4 regions of the Streptomyces sp. NPDC088147 genome follow, and region 2 is predicted to be linked to each of the others. Evidence: riboswitches for the same ligand, from Rfam matches in the RefSeq annotation. Region 2 holds a riboswitch; each other region holds the start of a gene.

The links. A riboswitch is a leader RNA that binds a small molecule or an ion and turns the genes downstream of it on or off. The one in region 2 is predicted to bind cyclic di-AMP.
Positions count from the first base shown of each region.
Region 1: linked by a shared signal. The riboswitch ahead of ACIOGX_RS33285 (C40 family peptidase) and the one ahead of ACIOGX_RS17610 (M23 family metallopeptidase) in region 2 are both predicted to bind cyclic di-AMP.
Region 3: linked by a shared signal. The riboswitch ahead of ACIOGX_RS15145 (M23 family metallopeptidase) and the one ahead of ACIOGX_RS17610 (M23 family metallopeptidase) in region 2 are both predicted to bind cyclic di-AMP.
Region 4: linked by a shared signal. The riboswitch ahead of ACIOGX_RS25500 (NlpC/P60 family protein) and the one ahead of ACIOGX_RS17610 (M23 family metallopeptidase) in region 2 are both predicted to bind cyclic di-AMP.

Region 1 is NZ_JBIUSY010000011.1:80,849-84,946, forward strand. It holds gene ACIOGX_RS33270 (DUF397 domain-containing protein) at 1-140, opposite strand, end outside; gene ACIOGX_RS33275 (helix-turn-helix transcriptional regulator) at 149-1,003, opposite strand; gene ACIOGX_RS33280 (ATP-binding protein) at 1,260-1,700, shown strand; gene ACIOGX_RS33285 (C40 family peptidase) at 1,812-2,285, opposite strand; cyclic di-AMP (ydaO/yuaA leader) riboswitch at 2,289-2,485, opposite strand; gene ACIOGX_RS33290 (ATP-dependent Clp protease proteolytic subunit) at 2,803-3,450, opposite strand; gene ACIOGX_RS33295 (hypothetical protein) at 3,770-4,098, opposite strand, start outside.
Region 2 is NZ_JBIUSY010000004.1:571,819-575,916, reverse strand. It holds gene ACIOGX_RS17615 (pitrilysin family protein) at 1-1,117, shown strand, start outside; cyclic di-AMP (ydaO/yuaA leader) riboswitch at 1,306-1,474, shown strand; gene ACIOGX_RS17610 (M23 family metallopeptidase) at 1,488-2,264, shown strand; gene ACIOGX_RS17605 (GntR family transcriptional regulator) at 2,459-3,148, shown strand; gene ACIOGX_RS17600 (HPr family phosphocarrier protein) at 3,268-3,549, opposite strand; gene ACIOGX_RS17595 (GNAT family N-acetyltransferase) at 3,709-4,098, shown strand, end outside.
Region 3 is NZ_JBIUSY010000003.1:949,852-953,949, reverse strand. It holds gene ACIOGX_RS15155 (PrsW family intramembrane metalloprotease) at 1-903, shown strand, start outside; gene ACIOGX_RS15150 (aldo/keto reductase) at 1,021-1,965, opposite strand; gene ACIOGX_RS15145 (M23 family metallopeptidase) at 2,156-3,181, opposite strand; cyclic di-AMP (ydaO/yuaA leader) riboswitch at 3,193-3,346, opposite strand; gene ACIOGX_RS15140 (PP2C family protein-serine/threonine phosphatase) at 3,744-4,098, opposite strand, start outside.
Region 4 is NZ_JBIUSY010000007.1:422,201-426,298, forward strand. It holds gene ACIOGX_RS25495 (ATP-dependent DNA helicase) at 1-1,653, opposite strand, end outside; cyclic di-AMP (ydaO/yuaA leader) riboswitch at 1,915-2,078, shown strand; gene ACIOGX_RS25500 (NlpC/P60 family protein) at 2,086-3,330, shown strand; gene ACIOGX_RS25505 (hypothetical protein) at 3,349-3,702, opposite strand; gene ACIOGX_RS25510 (NlpC/P60 family protein) at 3,951-4,098, shown strand, end outside.

The sequences.
Region 1 (4,098 bases), on a different contig from region 2:
AGATGGGGTCGGGTCACTTCCTTGGAGTCACGTACGGCCAGTCCGCCCACGGCGATGGGGGCGCACTCCACACAGTTGTTCGCGCCGGTGCTGTAGCTGCTGCGATGCCATGCGGATGGACATGTCAGGTGGGGGGTCATGATGCTCCCTAGGCGCCGTCACCGATCCCGGCGATGAGATCCAATGAATCCTCTGTCGAGAGGGCATGCGCCTGCATGGTGCCGAACGCCGCGCAGTACGCCTCAAGGTCTTCTTTCCGCTCCAGATAGAGGCTATTCGTCAAATGGTCGAGAACGACCAAATCCAGATCAGTAATGTGCGGGAATGAGAAGATAACGAAAGGGCCGGTCAGTCCTACATAGCCGCCGGCCGTGAACGGCAGCACCTGAAGGCAGACATGCGGAAGACGGGCCAGCTCCGAGAGCCGCCGCAACTGCTCCCGCATCACACCGGGCCCGCCCACCTCGCGGCGCAGAACGGCCTCGTCCAGCACGGCGTGCAGCTCCAGGGGTATGCCGGCGCGCAGCACCTCCTGGCGGGCGAGCCGCACCTCGACCAGGGAGTCGACCGTCGTGGCGGGCAGTCCGCCGAGCGCGGCACGGGTCACGGCACGGGCGTACGCGGGGGTCTGGAGCAGGCCGGGGACCACGGAGGTCTCCAGTGTGCGCGCGGTGCGGGCCTGGGACTCCAGGCTGATGAAGTCCCGGTACTGTGGCGGGATCACGCCGCCGTACGCCATCCACCACCCCTGTCCGCTGCTGGTGGTCCCCGCCAAGGCGCCCAGCAGCAGCCGTTGTTGTGCGTCGGTGACGCCGAACGCGTCGAGCAGTCCGGCCAGATCCTCGTCCTTCACCCCGCTGACGCCCGTCTCGAGCCGGCTGACCTTCGACTGGTGCCAGCCGAGCAGCCGCGCGGTCTCACCGCTCGTCAGTCCCGCGCTCTGCCGCAGCTTGCGCAATTCCTCGCCGAGCCTGCGCCGGCGCACCGCTGGAATATGCCGCATGAATGATTGCCTCCCCGCCCTGTGTTCGTCGCGCCCTCGGGCGCCGCGGCGGAGAAGATATCTTTCCGGCGCCCAAATACGGTCTCGCGTTGCAGAGTTCACCGCTTTGAGCGACAGATATATGCAGATCTCGGTGGATCGGCCCTGGGAACGGCACGATCAGTGGGAGGCTGGCGCGAAGCACGGTCCGAGGCCGTCCGCGCAGTCATTCGCTCTGTGCCGGAGCCAGGCCCGGCGGGAAAGGGACGGCGTCGCCATGGCAGACCACCAGGAAGCATCCATCACCCTGCCGAGCGATCCCGCCTCGGTCACCGCGGCGCGAAGATACGTCGTGGACCTGCTGGCCGAGTGGGGGCTGCCGGTGCGGGAGGACATGGCCGAGACGGTCCGGCTGATCGTCTCGGAACTGGCCACCAACGCGGTACAGCACACCTTCGGGCAGTCACCCACGTTCACCGTGGAGGTCAGCCTCGAACGTGACGAGCAGCTGCGCGTCGGAGTCACCGACAGCCATCCGCGCTGGCCGCAACGGCTGCCCGCGGCCGTTCAGCAGGACAACGGCCGCGGCATGGTGATCGTCCGCTCGCTCACCGCCGAGCAGGGGGGACAGCTCTCCGTCACCCCGACCGCGGAGGGGGGCAAGACGGTCTGGATCGTCCTGCCATGGACGGTCCCGGTGGCGGCCGACGTGAGCTGAGCCGGTCGGCCGGTGCCCCCGGTCCCGGGCCGTCCCCGCCGGAGCGGGGACGGCCCCCTCCGACGCGTCCGGGGGCGGTGATGGCGAGAGGGCCGGTGCCGGCGGCCGGGGTCAGTTCACCCGGCCGTACAGGACGCTCCGGGACCAGATCCGCTCCAGCCGCACCAGTGACCCGGTCTTGGGCGAGTGCCAGATCCTTCCCCTGCCGGCGTAGATGCCGACGTGGTAGACGCTGTTGCCCCAGTGGAAGAACACCAGGTCCCCCTTGCGTCGTTGGGAGGGCGAGATATGGCGGGACGAGTTGTACTGCTGCTGGGCGGTACGGGGGAGCTTCTTGCCGGCCTTCTTGAACGAGTAGAGCGTCAGCCCGGAGCAGTCGAAGCGGTGGGGCCCCGTGGCTCCCCACCGGTACGGAGAGCCCTTCTTCGAGGCGGCGATCTTGAGGGCGTTGACCGCGCGCGTGGCGGCCTCGGCCTCGGACGTGGCGCCGGGCACGAGCATCGTGCCGCCGAGCGCGGCGAGTGTGAGGACCGAAACCGCACCGGTCCTGGACAGCAGAGACGGGACATTCGTCTGCGCGGTCATGCGCAACCCTTCGTCAGCCGCCTGTGAAGGATGACCTGTCGGGTTCGGGCTGGCGAAGTTGCCCGGCCGCTCTCACGACTTCACCCCGAGGGACGACCACACCGGGCGTCGTCCCGTTCTGCCTGGGTCCTCCACTCCTGCCGATCCACTCCTGTCGACCAGGCATCCGGTGCGGCGGCAGGACTCGGCGTCCGCCCGGACCGCCCCGCCGCGGTGGCGGGGGCTTGTCGTCCCACGGATCTTGACGCAGGAACAGGTGGATATCCGAGACGAAACGACGATATGTGAAGTTCATCACGGATGCCCCAAAGGGGTGGTGAAGGGGTGTGTCACGCCGACGGCATGAGCCCCGACGAGGGCCGTACCTGCAAGGGAGTTCGGGGCGCCTGGACGATCCGGTCGCATCGCGCAACTCGGGACCCCGTACTCGTCCGGACGGTTCATACGCCGAACGTGCGAGTCGTTCCCGTATGGGCGGCGTCCATACGGGAACGACTCGCCGTGCCGGCGCGGGCGTTCACCGCCCGCCGAAGGGGTCGCGCGGCGTGTCGAGGGACGCCTCGCGGTTCCGGATGACGTGATCGAGCAGTCCGTACGCCTTGGCGGCCGGCGCGTCGAGGATCGTGTCGCGCTCGATGTCCTCGGTGATCCGCTCGGTGCTCTGCCCGGTGTGACGCACCAGCATGGACGTGAGCAGCGACCGCAGTCGGAGCATCTCCCGCGCGTGGATCTCCAGGTCGGACGGCCGGCCCTGGACCGGCTCCTCGATGGCGGGCTGCCGGAGGAGGAGCCGCGCGCCGGGCAGCGCCAGCCGCTTGCCCGGTGCCCCCGCGGCCAGCAGTACGGCGGCGGTCGACACCGCCTGCCCGAGGCAGACGGTCTCCACGTCGCAGGTCACGATCCGCATCGTGTCGTAGATCGCGGACATGGCGCTGATCGACCCGCCCGGGGAGTTGATGTAGAGCGAGATGTCCCGGTCGGGCGCCGCGTATTCGAGGTGGATGAGCTGCGCGATCACATCGTTGGCCGCGGTGTCGTCGACCGGCGTGCCGAGGAAGATGATCCGCCCTTCGAGGAGCTTCGAGTACGGGTCGAGGGTGCGGGTCCCGTTGCTCGTCCGCTCGGTGAACTCGGGCAGGACGTAGCGGGCTGACGGACGGTTCATGGCGTGCCTCTCCTCGTACGCGCGTCTCGCGGTTCTCGCGGGCTCTGTGAAAAATGTACAGGACGTACAGAAAATGAGATGCGGGGTAGGCCGGGGAATCCGGAGCAAGAGGCGTTCGCCGTGGGCGCGTTCGGTCGAATGGAGCAGACAGGAAGCGATTCTGCGGGTGTACTCTCCGCGCCTCGCCCGCTCCGGCGGTTCGCCGGTGGTGGCGTGGCGCTACACCTCGGGCATGGACGATCCTTTTGCTTTCAGCCCGTTGCGGACGCCCCGGTCGGGGTCGCCCCGCTCGGATGGGCCCCGCTCGGATACGCCCCGGTCAGGTGGGCGACGGCGGGACGGTGAGACCCCGGGCACGGTGGAGCACGGCGGCGGCGTACGGCCGTCTTCGGAACCCGCTCAGAGATCCGCGCAGACGCCTGAGCGCCTGGTCGGCGGGGGCCGACCGCAGACTCGGGTAGTGGTCGAGGAAGACGTGCCACTGGACACAGGACTCCTCAAGGTGACCCAGGGTCAGGAGCGTGTCGGCGAGCCGCGCCCGGGTGAGGGCACTTGATCTGTGGCGGTCCTCGGCGCGGGCCTCGGCCGCGCCGGCGAAGAGCCGCGTCGCTCCCGCGGTGTCCCCCAGGGCGATCAGCGTCCTGCCGT
Region 2 (4,098 bases):
CGGCGCCACGCTCGACGCGCACGCCGACCACCCGGGCGTCCGGATCTCCCTGGAGGTCCCCGTCTCCCGGCTGCCCAAGGCCCTCGGCCTGCTCGCCGAGGCACTGCGGGCCCCCGCCTTCGCGGACAGCGAGGTCGAGCGGCTCGTACGCAACCGTCTCGACGAGATCCCGCACGAGACCGCCAACCCGGGCCGCCGCGCCGCGAAGCAGCTCGCCAAGGAGCTGTTCCCGGCCTCCTCGCGCATGTCACGGCCGCGCCAGGGCACCGAGGAGACGGTGGAGCGCATCGACGCCGCGGGCGTGCGCGCCTTCTACGAGGCGCATGTACGACCCGCCACCGCCACCGCCGTGATCGTCGGTGATCTCACCGGCGTCGATCTCGACAAGATCCTCGGCGACACCCTCGGCACCTGGACCGGCGACACCGTCGCTCCCCGCCCCGTGCCGCCCGTGACCGCCGACGACACGGGCCGCGTGGTGATCGTGGACCGGCCCGGCGCCGTCCAGACCCAGCTGCTGATCGGCCGCATCGGCGCCGACCGGCACGACCGGGTCTGGCCCGCCCAGGTCCTCGGCACGTACTGCCTGGGCGGCACGCTCACCTCCCGGCTCGACCGGGTGCTGCGCGAGGAGAAGGGCTACACCTACGGCGTACGCGCCTTCGGCCAGGTGCTGCGCTCCTCGGCGCCCGACGCGCCGGGCGGTGCGACCGGCGCGGCGATGCTCGCCATCAGCGGCTCCGTGGACACCGCGTCCACCGGCCCGGCGCTGGACGACCTGTGGAAGGTGCTGCGGACCCTCGCGGCCGAGGGGCTGACCGACGCCGAGCGCGATGTGGCCGTCCAGAACCTGGTGGGGGTGGCCCCGCTGAAGTACGAGACGGCGGCCTCCGTCGCGAGCACGCTGGCCGACCAGGTCGAGCAGTTCCTGCCGGACGACTTCCAGGCGCAGCTGTACGCGCGGCTGGCCGAGACCGGCACCGTCGAGGCGACGGCCGCGGCCGTCAACGCCTTCCCGGTGGACCGGCTCGTCACCGTGCTCGTCGGCGACGCCGCGCAGATCAAGGAGCCGGTCACGGCTCTCGGGATCGGCGAAGTGACGGTCGTCACGGGCTGATCCGGCTTCTTCATGGAACCCCGGTGGCTTCGGCCGCCGGGGTTTCCCTTTATGTCCCTCTTTATGGGGGAGGGTGGCTGTCTGCCCTGTGGTGTGCGCTACAAAGGGGCCTGTCTGTTTGGTGATTGAAAGACCACCCGCTTAACGTCGGTCCGGCTGTTCGCCAGTTGCGCCGCGTCCGCGGCACCGGACAGCCATCGCCGAGTCCCCGTCAGGCGCGAGCCTGGGGAGCCGGGGACCCATGAAGTCCCTGGGGTGAATCGGGCGCCGCCGCCGTTCCGCGCGGCAAGGGCGCCCGTAGGAGACCTTCCTGCTCCGAACCCGTCAGCTAACCCGGTAGGCGAGAAGGAAGGAAAGGACCAGCCACCCCATGGCGTTCACCCGTGCCACCGGGAAGCATCGTGCCCGCAGCCGTATGAGCCGCAGGAGCGCGAGCGTCGCGGGTGCCGCGACCCTCGCCGCCACCGGCGTCATCAGCACCCTCGCCACATCCCCGGCGCTCGCCGCCGGCACCGACGTGGCCGCCGCCCAGCCGACCGGTCTGACCCAGGCCCTGGTCATCAACGACTCCCTCGCCGGCACCATCGACGCCCAGGCCGACGCGCAGCGCCGGGCCGCCGCCGAGGTCAGGGCCAAGGCCGCGGCGAAGGCGGAGGCGGCGCGCGAGGCGGAGGCCCGCGCCCAGGAGCTCCGCGCGGAGAAGGAGCGCGCGGCGCGGGCCGCCGAGCGCGAGCGCCTCAACGCCTTCCAGCTCCCCATCGCCGGCTCGTACGTCACCACCGGGTACCGGGCGGGCGGCTCGCTCTGGTCCTCCGGCAGCCACTCGGGCGTCGACTTCCGCGCCGCCTCCGGCACCTCCGTCGTGGCCGTGGGAGCGGGCACCGTGGTCGAGGCGGGCTGGGGCGGCTCGTACGGCAACAACATCGTGCTGCGGATGAGCGACGGCACGTACACCCAGTACGGCCATCTCTCCTCGATCGGCGTCGCCGTCGGCCAGAGCGTCACCCCGGGGCAGCCGATCGGCGTCTCGGGCGCGACCGGCAACGTCACCGGGCCGCACCTCCACTTCGAGGCCAGGACGGGCCCCGACTACGGCTCGGACATCGACCCCGTCGCGTACCTGCGCGCGCACGGCGTGAACGTCTGACCCCGATCCCCCCCCGAAGGCCCCGGCGCAGCGCCGGGGCCTTCGGCGTCGCCTCCCGCGCCCGCCACGGTCCGCTGGCCAAAAGATATCCATGGATTCCGGGCACCCATCGGAAATTCGCGATGATTGCAATAGAGTCACGGAACAGGCGTCGATCGGCAGCGTTTCGCGCGGATTAAGGCGGAGGTTCGGACATGCGCATTCCCGCGCACTCGGTATGCACGGCTATTCGCGACGACATCATCTCCGGCGTATTCGAACGTGGCGGTCGGCTCACGGAGGAGCAGCTGGCACGGCGCTACGGCGTCTCCCGCGTCCCGGTGCGCGAAGCCCTGCGCACGCTGGAGTCGGAGGGCTTCGTGACCACCCGCCGCCATGTCGGCGCCTGTGTGGCCGAACCCACGGAGCAGGAGGCGGCGGACCTGCTCGACGTGCGGCTGCTGCTGGAGCCGCTGGGCGCCGCCCGCGCCGCCCAGCGCCGTACGGAAGCCCATCTCAAGGTCCTGCGCGGCCTGGTCAGACTGGGGCAGGAGCGGGCCCGCAGAGGTCAGGGCGAGGATCTGCGCTCACTCGGCGCGTGGTTCCACGAGACGCTCACGCAGGCGTCGGGAAGCCCGGCGCTCACCGCCCCGCTCACCCAGCTCCGGCACAAGATCGCCTGGATGTACGTGGTCGACCAGCCCGCCAACCCGGTGGAGTCCTGGGCGGAGCACGGCGCGATCGTGGACGCCGTGGCGCGTGGCGACGCGGAGCGGGCGCGGACGCTGACGGCGCTGCACGCGGAGCGTACGGCGGCGGTGCACCGGCTGAAGCGGCCGGAGCGCGGCCGGGAAAAGGTGAGGGTTTCGCAACACGCCGTAAACATCGCGAGCGTCCGCAATTAACAATCGCGCCGTATACAAAGGAGAGAAATAACCCGGGTGTCCTTTTTGTTGCCCGCACGGAAAACGGAGCCGGGGTCCACTGAATTCAAGTGGACCCCGGCTCCGTCGTGGAAATACGCTCAGACCGTCTCGGGAAGCTCGTCGAGCCCTTCGGCGACCAGCTTCGCCAGCCGGTCCAGAGCGGCGTCGGCGCCCTCCGCCTCGGAGGCCAGCACGACCTCCTCGCCGCCCTGCGCGCCCAGACCGAGCACCGCGAGCATCGACGCGGCGTTGACGGGGTTGCCGTCGGCCTTCGCGATCGTCACCGGGACGCCGGCGGCCGTGGCGGCGCGGACGAAGATGGAGGCGGGACGGGCGTGCAGGCCCTCGGCCCAGCCGACATTGACGCGGCGCTCAGCCATGGTGTTGCCCTTCAAGTCTCAAAAACGATGTCTAGACCAGCGTCTCATGTGCCACGAAATGCTCCGGTGCCGACCCTGGACGGACCCCGGCCCCGGCGCCGGACCTGTCCCGTGCCACGGCCCCGGGCCGTGGCGGCGCCCGCGCCGTAGGCTTTGCCCATGGAGACGCCGCCGGACCATGCGTACCCGGACCACTGGGAAGCGGACGTGGTGCTGCGCGACGGAGGCACCGCGCGGATCAGGCCCATCACCACCGCCGACGCGGAGCGGCTGGTCAGCTTCTACGAACAGGTCTCCGACGAGTCGAAGTACTACCGGTTCTTCGCCCCCTACCCGCGCCTCTCCGACCGGGACGTGCACCGCTTCACCCACCACGACTACGTGGACCGGGTGGGCCTCGCCGTGACGGTGGGCGGCGAGTTCATCGCGACCGTACGGTACGACCGCATCGACGCGCGGGGGCTCCCGGCGACCGCGCCCGCCGACGAGGCCGAGGTCGCCTTCCTCGTCCAGGACGCGCACCAGGGACGCGGCGTCGCCTCGGCCCTG
Region 3 (4,098 bases), on a different contig from region 2:
GGCGCGGAATCGCTCGGTGCCACGGTGATAGCCCCCGTCGTGGAGGAGAGCGCCAAGGCCGGCGCGATCCTGCTGATCTTCCTCTTCCGCAGACGGGCCTTCACCGGGCTCGTCGACGGCGTCGTGATCGCGGGGTTCAGCGCCACGGGCTTCGCCTTCACCGAGAACATCCTCTATCTCGGCAGCGCCTTCGGCGAGGACCAGCACCTGGGCAACTCCGGCCTGGCTTCCGTCACGGCCGCGACCTTCTTCGTCCGCGTCGTCATGTCACCGTTCGCCCATCCGCTCTTCACCGTGCTCACCGGCATCGGCTTCGGGCTGGCGGCGACGGCGGCCCGCCGCCAGAGGATGCGCCGGTTCGCCCTGCCGCTGCTCGGTCTGGCCCTGGCGATGGGCCTGCACGCGCTGTGGAACGGATCGGGGGCGGTCTTCGGCCCGTACGGCTTCTATGTGGTGTACGGGGTGTTCATGGTGCCGGTCTTCGCCCTGCTCACCTGGCTGGCGATCTGGAGCCGCCAGCGCGAGCTGCGCACGATCGGGTCCGAGCTTCCCGCGTACGCCGCGGCCGGCTGGCTGACCCCGGCCGCGCCCCTCGCGCTCTCCTCCATGCGGGCGCGCACCATGGCGCGTGACTTCGCGGGCCGTACGCACGGCCCGCGGGCGGCCAGATCGGTCGGCGAGTACGAGGCGTTCGCGACGTCCCTGGCGTTTCTGCGCCACCGGGCCCACCGCGGGGCGGTGGGCCCGGACTTCGTCGAGCGCGAGCAGGAGCTGCTGCACCATCTGTGGCAGCGCAGGGAGATAGCCGGGCCCGCGCTGACCTATGCGGCGCGGGCCACCGGCCGGGTGCGGGTGCCGCCGCCGTACATCGACTACGACGGCTACAACCCGTACCGCCAATGAGCAACCTGACCAATGAGCAACCCGGCCAGTGAGAAGCCTGGCCGGTGAGAAGCCCGGCCAGTGAGAAGCCTGGCCGGTGAGAAGCCCGGCCGGTGAGGAACCTGCCGGACGAGGGCCTCAGGCGGAGGCCGTCGTGAGCTCCGCCAGCTCCTCCGCCGTCAGCTCAAGGGTGGCCGCCGCCAGCAGCGCGGGCAGCTGCTCGGTCGTACGCGCGGACGCGAGCGGTGCGACCACGGTCGACTGCGCCGCCAGCCAGGCCAGCGCGACGGTCGCGACCTCGGCGCCCCGCGCCCCGGCGATCCGGTCCAGCGCGGTCAGGACCTTGGTGCCCCGCTCGGACTCCAGATACGCGGCCGCGCGGTCGGCACGGGGGCTGTCGACCGTGGTCCCGGGACGGTACTTGCCGGTGAGGAAGCCCGAGGCCAGCGCGAAGTACGGCACGGCCGAGAGGCCATGACGCCGGACGGTGTCCTCCAGCTCGCCCTCGTACGTGTCCCGCGAGACCAGGTTGTAGTGCGGCTGGAGCGCCACATAGCGGGCCAGCCCCTCGCGCTCCGCGAAGGCGAGCGAGGCGGCCAGCCGCTCCGCGCTGATGTTGGAGGCGCCGAGCGCGCGGACCTTGCCGGCCTTCACCAGCTGGTCGAGAGCGGTGACGATCTCCTCGACCGGGACCTCGGGGTCGTCGAAGTGCGTGTAGTAGAGGTCGATGTAGTCCGTACGGAGCCGGCGCAGCGACTCCTCGACGCCGGACTTGATGGTGGCCGCCCGGAGCCCCTTGTACTGCGGGTGCCCGCCGACCTTGGTCGCGACCAGCACCTCGGAGCGGTTGCCGCGCGAGGCGATCCAGTTGCCGATGACGGTCTCGGATTCACCGCCCTGGTGGCCCGGCACCCATGCGGAGTACAGGTCGGCGGTGTCGATGAAGTTCCCGCCCGCGGCGGCGTACGCGTCGAGGACGGCGAACGAGGCCGTCTCGTCGGCGGTCCAGCCGAAGACATTGCCGCCGAGGGCGAGCGGGAAGACGTGCAGATCGGAAGAGCCCAGTGGGCGCAGAGCGGTCATAGGCGGCTGCAACTCCCCGAGGAAGCCGCCCTATTCCGCTCCGCGCACCGATATGGGCCGTATGGGGGAATACCCGCGGGAAAATTCCCACGGGCCCGCTGGTCCGCGGACCGGAAAGCCTGCGGGCCCGCTGGTCCACGCGCCCGCGGGCCCGTGGAGAAGGCCGGTGGAGACCCCGTGGAGGCGAGGTCTACGGGTTGAGGCCCTTGCCGCGCAGCCAGCTCATCGGGTCGATGCCCGAGCCGCCCGGCGTGTGGACTTCGAGGTGCAGATGGGCGCCGGTCACGTTGCCGGTCGCGCCGACCCTGCCGATGACCTCGCCGGTGCTGACCTTCTGCCCGGCGCTCACGCTGATCGAGGACTGGTGGGCGTACCAGATCTCCGTGCCGTCGTCGAGCTCCAGGACCGTGCGGTATCCGTACGAGCCGGACCAGCCGGCCGACGTGACGGTGCCGCTGTGCACGGCCTTGAGCGGGGTGCCCGTCGGCGCGGCGAAGTCCAGGCCGGTGTGCTGGCCGGAGGACCACAGCGAGCCGGCCTGACCGTAGGTCGAGGTGATCGTGTACGAGGAGGTGGGGATCGCGTAGCTGGCGGCCAGCTTGGCCAGCCGTTCCTTCTCCGCCTTGGCCTTGGCCTCCGCCTCGGCCTTCTTCTTCGCCTCTTCGATCTTCTTCTCGGCCTCGGTCTGCTGCTTCTTGGCCTCGGCCGCGGCCTTCTCGGCCGCCGCCGACTCCGCAGCTGCCTTCTGCGCCGCGTCGGCGCCGGTCTGCTGCGCCTCGGCCTGCTGGAGGATACGGGCGCGCAGCGCCTCTCCCGCGTCGGTGGCGCCCTGTTCGGTGTCCGAGGCGGTGAGCCCGGCGGTGGTGAGCGGGGCGGCGAGCACCTCGGAGTCGGAGTCGTCCGAGGCGAGCGAGCCCATTCCCGGCAGCGACTTGGCGTCCGGGAGATTGTCCGCGATCGCGTCGGGCAGGGATATGGAGACCGCGGGCTTGTCCTGAGCGGTGGCGATGCCGCCCGCGCCGACGGCGGCGATGACGCCCACGCCGAGGACGGTGGAGCTACGGGCCAGTCCGCGCTGCTTGGCGACGCGGTGCCGGCCGCGTACGGGCCGTATGGACTCCTCGGTGGGATTCCATTCCCCCCATGCCCTGTCCGGCGCGTCGCCGTGGGAGCGCGTTTCGAAGAGGGCTTCGGGGGCAGGCTTGTTGGACGCCACTGAGGCGTACTCCTTTCCTTCCTTCTCGCCTACCGGGTTAGCTGACGGGTTCGGAGCAGGAAGGTCTCCTACGAGTGCTCCCACCGCACAAGGCGGCACAAGACACCCGATTCACCCCAATTGGTGGTTCCCCGGTTCCCTTGCGGGATTCGGCGCGTGCGCACGGTGCCATCTCTTGCGACGGCTGGGACGACCGCGCTGCGTTATCGAACGTTAATAGAGACCCGGGCCTTATTCCAAGCTGTTCCGGGTGATCGTTAACGACTTCGCATCGGACGTACCGGGACAGACGGGAACGCAATCGGACGAGTTGATGGCCCGTCAGGACGGCTGGCTTTTCTGACGGTGTGTCAAATGTTATGCGGAGGGATACCTCTCGACTACGGACGGTGGCGAGGCGTCCGGCCGGGCTCATCCGTCCGGCGACCGGGGCGATCCGCCCGGCGATCCGGGGCGATCCGTCCAGTGACCTGTCCATCGATCCGTCCCGCGATCTGTCCATCGATCCATCCGGCGATCAGCTGACGATCAGGCGGCGATCAGGTGACGGCTCCCGGCCGTCTCACGGCACCAGGGGCATGGTCATACGCCGCTCCGGCTCACCCTCCGAGGGCCGGCTGACCGCCAGCAGCGCCATGTCGTCCTGGCTCCCGCCGCCCGTGTGCCGTCGCACGTCGTCGATGAGCGCCTGGAGCATCTCGTCGGGCCCCTGGAAGACCCGTCCGTCGAGCCGTTCGCGCGGGACGTAGAAGACCCCGTGGGCATCGCGCGCCTCGGTCAGCCCGTCCGTGTAGAAGAGCAGCGTCGCGCCTTCCGGATACGGGGCCTGCTCGGCGCGGTCCGGCCACGTACCCAGTTCGCTCATCCCGAGCGGCAGCGCGGGATCCGTCGAGACGAGCATCCGCACCTCACCGTCG
Region 4 (4,098 bases), on a different contig from region 2:
GACCGTCGCGGGCCCGGCGCCGGACTCGACGACCGTACGCAGCTCTTCCATCAGCGTGTTGAACCGCTTGACGGCGTTGGCCGACCGGGCGGCCATTCCGTACGCCTCGTCCACCCGCCGCAGCGCCTGCGGGAAGGTGATCCTCTCGCGCAGCGCGAGCGCGTCGATCATCGCCTCCGCGCGGTCCCCGATGCCGCGCTTGGGCACGTTCAGGATCCGGCGCAACGGGACGTTGTCCTCCGGGTTGGCCAGCACGCGCAGATAGGCCAGCACGTCCCGGACCTCCTTGCGCTCGTAGAAGCGCACTCCGCCGACGACCTTGTAGGGCAGGCCGACCCGGATGAAGATCTCCTCGAAGACACGGGACTGCGCGTTCGTACGGTAGAAGACCGCGACATCGCCCGCCTTGGCCTCGCCCGCGTCCGTCAGCCGGTCGATCTCGTCGGCGACGAACTGCGCCTCGTCGTGCTCCGTGTCCGCGACGTAGCCGGTGATCTGGGCGCCCGCGCCGGCCTTCGTCCACAGGTTCTTCGGCCGGCGGCTCTCGTTCCGCTCGATGACCGCGTTGGCGGCGCTGAGGATCGTCTGCGTGGAGCGGTAGTTCTGCTCCAGCAAAATGGTCGTCGCGTCCGGGTAGTCCTCCTCGAACTGGAGGATGTTACGGATCGTGGCGCCCCGGAAGGCGTAGATCGACTGGTCGGCGTCACCGACGACGCACAGCTCGGCCGGGTCGTTCTCCTCGCCCGAGGGGCCCACCAGCTCGCGTACGAGTGTGTACTGCGCGTGGTTGGTGTCCTGGTACTCATCCACCAGGACGTGCCGGAAGCGCCGCCGGTAGTGCTCGGCGACATCGGGGAACGCCTGGAGCAGATGGACGGTGGTCATGATGATGTCGTCGAAGTCCAGCGCGTTGGCCTCGCGCAGCCGCGCCTGGTACATCCGGTACGCCTCGGCGAGTGTCTTCTCGAAGCCGTCGGCGGCCTGGCCGGCGAAGGTCTCCTCGTCGATCAGCTCGTTCTTCAGATTCGAGATCTTGGCGCTGAAGGACTTGGGCGGGTACCGCTTGGGGTCGAGGTCCAGATCGCGGCAGACCAGGGCCATCAGACGCTTCGAGTCGGCGGCGTCGTAGATGGAGAACGACGAGGTGAAGCCGAGCCGCTTCGACTCGCGCCGCAGGATCCGCACGCAGGCGCTGTGGAACGTCATGACCCACATGGCGTTGGCGCGCGGGCCGACGAGCTGGCCGACGCGCTCCTTCATCTCGCCCGCGGCCTTGTTGGTGAACGTGATCGCCAGTATCTGACCGGGGTGGACGCTGCGGGTGCCCAGCAGATGCGCGATCCGGTGGGTCAGCACCCTGGTCTTGCCCGACCCGGCCCCGGCCACGATGAGCAGGGGCGAGCCGGTGTGCACGACGGCCGCGCGCTGCTCCTCGTTCAGCCCTTCGAGCAGCGCGGCGGGGTCCACGACCGTGCGCGGGGCGCCGTCGCGGTGGTACTGGTCCCGCGCCGGGGGCGCGTCGTAGGCACCCTGGAAGAGGTCGTCGGGCACCTGCTCCGCCGCGTGCTCGGCGTCGTCCTCGGGCGGCGGAGGATGCTCGTCGCCGGAGGGCTGGAGGTCCGCCAGGAAACTGTCGTCAAAGAGGCTGCTCATCGCTATCCGAGTCTAGGCCGCCGCACTGACACCCCGCGCCCGCCTTCGGAATTCCCCGGCCGCCGTCGCCATCACCACAGGCGGCCCCGCGCTCACCCATCGTGACGAACGGACGTCACCGGCCGGTTTCACTCATCGCACCCGCAAATAGTCACGAAAATGTATCGGGCATATCGGCCATCGACCTTCACACCAGCGCCACACTTTGGCTAGCGTGCTCGATCAGGCAGCCCGTACCCCCAACGGCGATCCACGCCAAGCGGGCGGCCCACGTCGAATTCGGACTTTCCTGAAGGAAGTTCGGAACCGGGGACCCACAGTGCACAACCGGGGTGAATCGGGCCTTTCGCTCAAGGTCCGTAGGGCAGCCTTCCGTTCCGCCCGAACCCGACAGCTAACCCGGTAGGCGGTCCACGGAAGGAGATGCCGACCTTGGCGTCGCATCGCAAGCCGCGCAGTCTCAGCGGAGTACGTACCGCTTCTCCCGCCGTCGGGATCACGACAGCCGCGCTCGCCTCGGTCACGTTGCTCTCGGCGCAGAGCGCGAGTGCCGCGCCCGTCGATCCGAAGCCGTCCATGGAAGAGGTACAGAAGAAGGTCGACGATCTGTACCGCCAGGCCGGCAGTGAGACGCAGAAGTACAACCGGGCGAAAGAGGCCACGCAGAAGCAGAAGCGCGCGGTCGACCGGGTGCTCGACGAGGTCGCCAAGCGCGCGGACAAGCTGAACGAGGCCCGGCGTACGCTCGGCTCGTTCGCGGCCGCGCAGTACCGGGAAGGCGCGGTCACCCCGACCGCCGCCCTGCTGTTCGCGGACAGCCCGCAGTCGTTCTTCGAGCAGAAGCAGGTGACGGACCGGCTGACGGAGCGCCAGCGCGGCGTCCTCACCGACTACCAGACGCAGCAGGCCGACGCCGCGAAGAAGCGGCAGCAGGCGTCGAAGGACCTGGAGTCGCTCACCGCCTCGCAGGCCGCGCTGCGAACCAGCAAGCAGAACGTGCAGCAGAAGCTCGGCGCGGCGCGTGCGCTGCTGTCGAAGCTGACCACGGAGGAGAAGGCGCGGCTGGCCGCGCTGGAGCGCAAGAAGGAAGAGGAGGCCCGCCGCAAGGCGGAGGCACGGGCGAAGCAGGAGGCCCGCGCGAAGCAGGAGGCCGAGCGCAAGCGCGAGGAGCGGCAGGCTCAGGCCCCGGCGGCCGGTACGGGCTCGGGCAGCGGCTCGGGCACGGGTACGGGCAGCGGCTCGGGTACAGGTACGGGCTCGGGCAGTACGGGCACCGGGACCGGTACCGGCACGAGCGGCGGCACCGGAGCCTCGGACGGCAGCTACGCCACCAAGGCCGCCAAGGTCCTCTCCTTCGCCCGCGCCCAGAAAGGCAAGCCGTACGTCTGGGGCGCCACGGGACCCAGCTCGTACGACTGCTCGGGCCTGACCCAGGCCGCCTGGAAGGAGGCGGGCGTGGAGCTGCCGCGCACCACCTGGGACCAGGTGAAGGCCGGCACGCGCGTCGCGACCGAGGATCTGCTCCCCGGTGACCTGGTCTTCTTCTACGACGACATCAGCCACGTCGGGATCTACATCGGCGACGGCATGATGATCCACGCCCCCAAGCCGGGCGCGAACGTCCGCGAGGAGTCGATCTACTACATGCCGATCTACGGAAGCGTCCGCCCCGCCTGACAGGGCCCCGGGGCCCTGTCAGGTCCAGAGCGTGGCGATGAAGATGTTGACCATCGTCAGCCCGCCCACCGCGCCGAACAGCGGCTTCGGGGCGGTCTCGTCGTCGCGCTTCACGTACACCACGGCCAGGATCACGACCAGCACCGCGAGCTTGATGCCGACCTTGATGTTGTTCACCGTCTGGTCGTCGGCCTGGTTGAGGCCCACCAGGGCCACGCCCGTGACGAGCATCGTCAGCGCGCCGTGCAGCATCGCCTTGTTGAAGCGGGCCGTCCCCGTGCTCATCGACTTCATCTGAGTGAGGAAGCCGCCGAGCAGCGAGGCTATGCCGATGATGTGAAGCGCGACGAAGACATTGATGAGTACGTCCATGTCCGGACCCTATCGAGGGCCATAGCACCACCGAGCGGCGAGGTGGGGCTCTGTTCCGATATCGGTCGGGTCCGGACGGAAAGGGCTTCCGAGACCGCGATCATGCCGGTCACAACCCGGCCCTGTTCTGCCACCTCTCGCCAATACCGGCCATGCCGAGGCCGGACTGTGACCTTGCGCCCTAGCGTCCTTCTCCTGGCGACCGGCCATGACCCACCGTGACCGACTAGGGAAGAGGATCCACCCCCGTGGCAGCGCACCGAAAGCCCAGACAGCGCACGCTCACCGGCCCCGCCGGCCGTACCGCCGCCACTCTCGCACTCGCCGGGGCCGCGACCGTCACCGCCTTCGACGGCCCCGCACACGCCGAGCCCCAGCTCACCCCGGCCCAGGTCA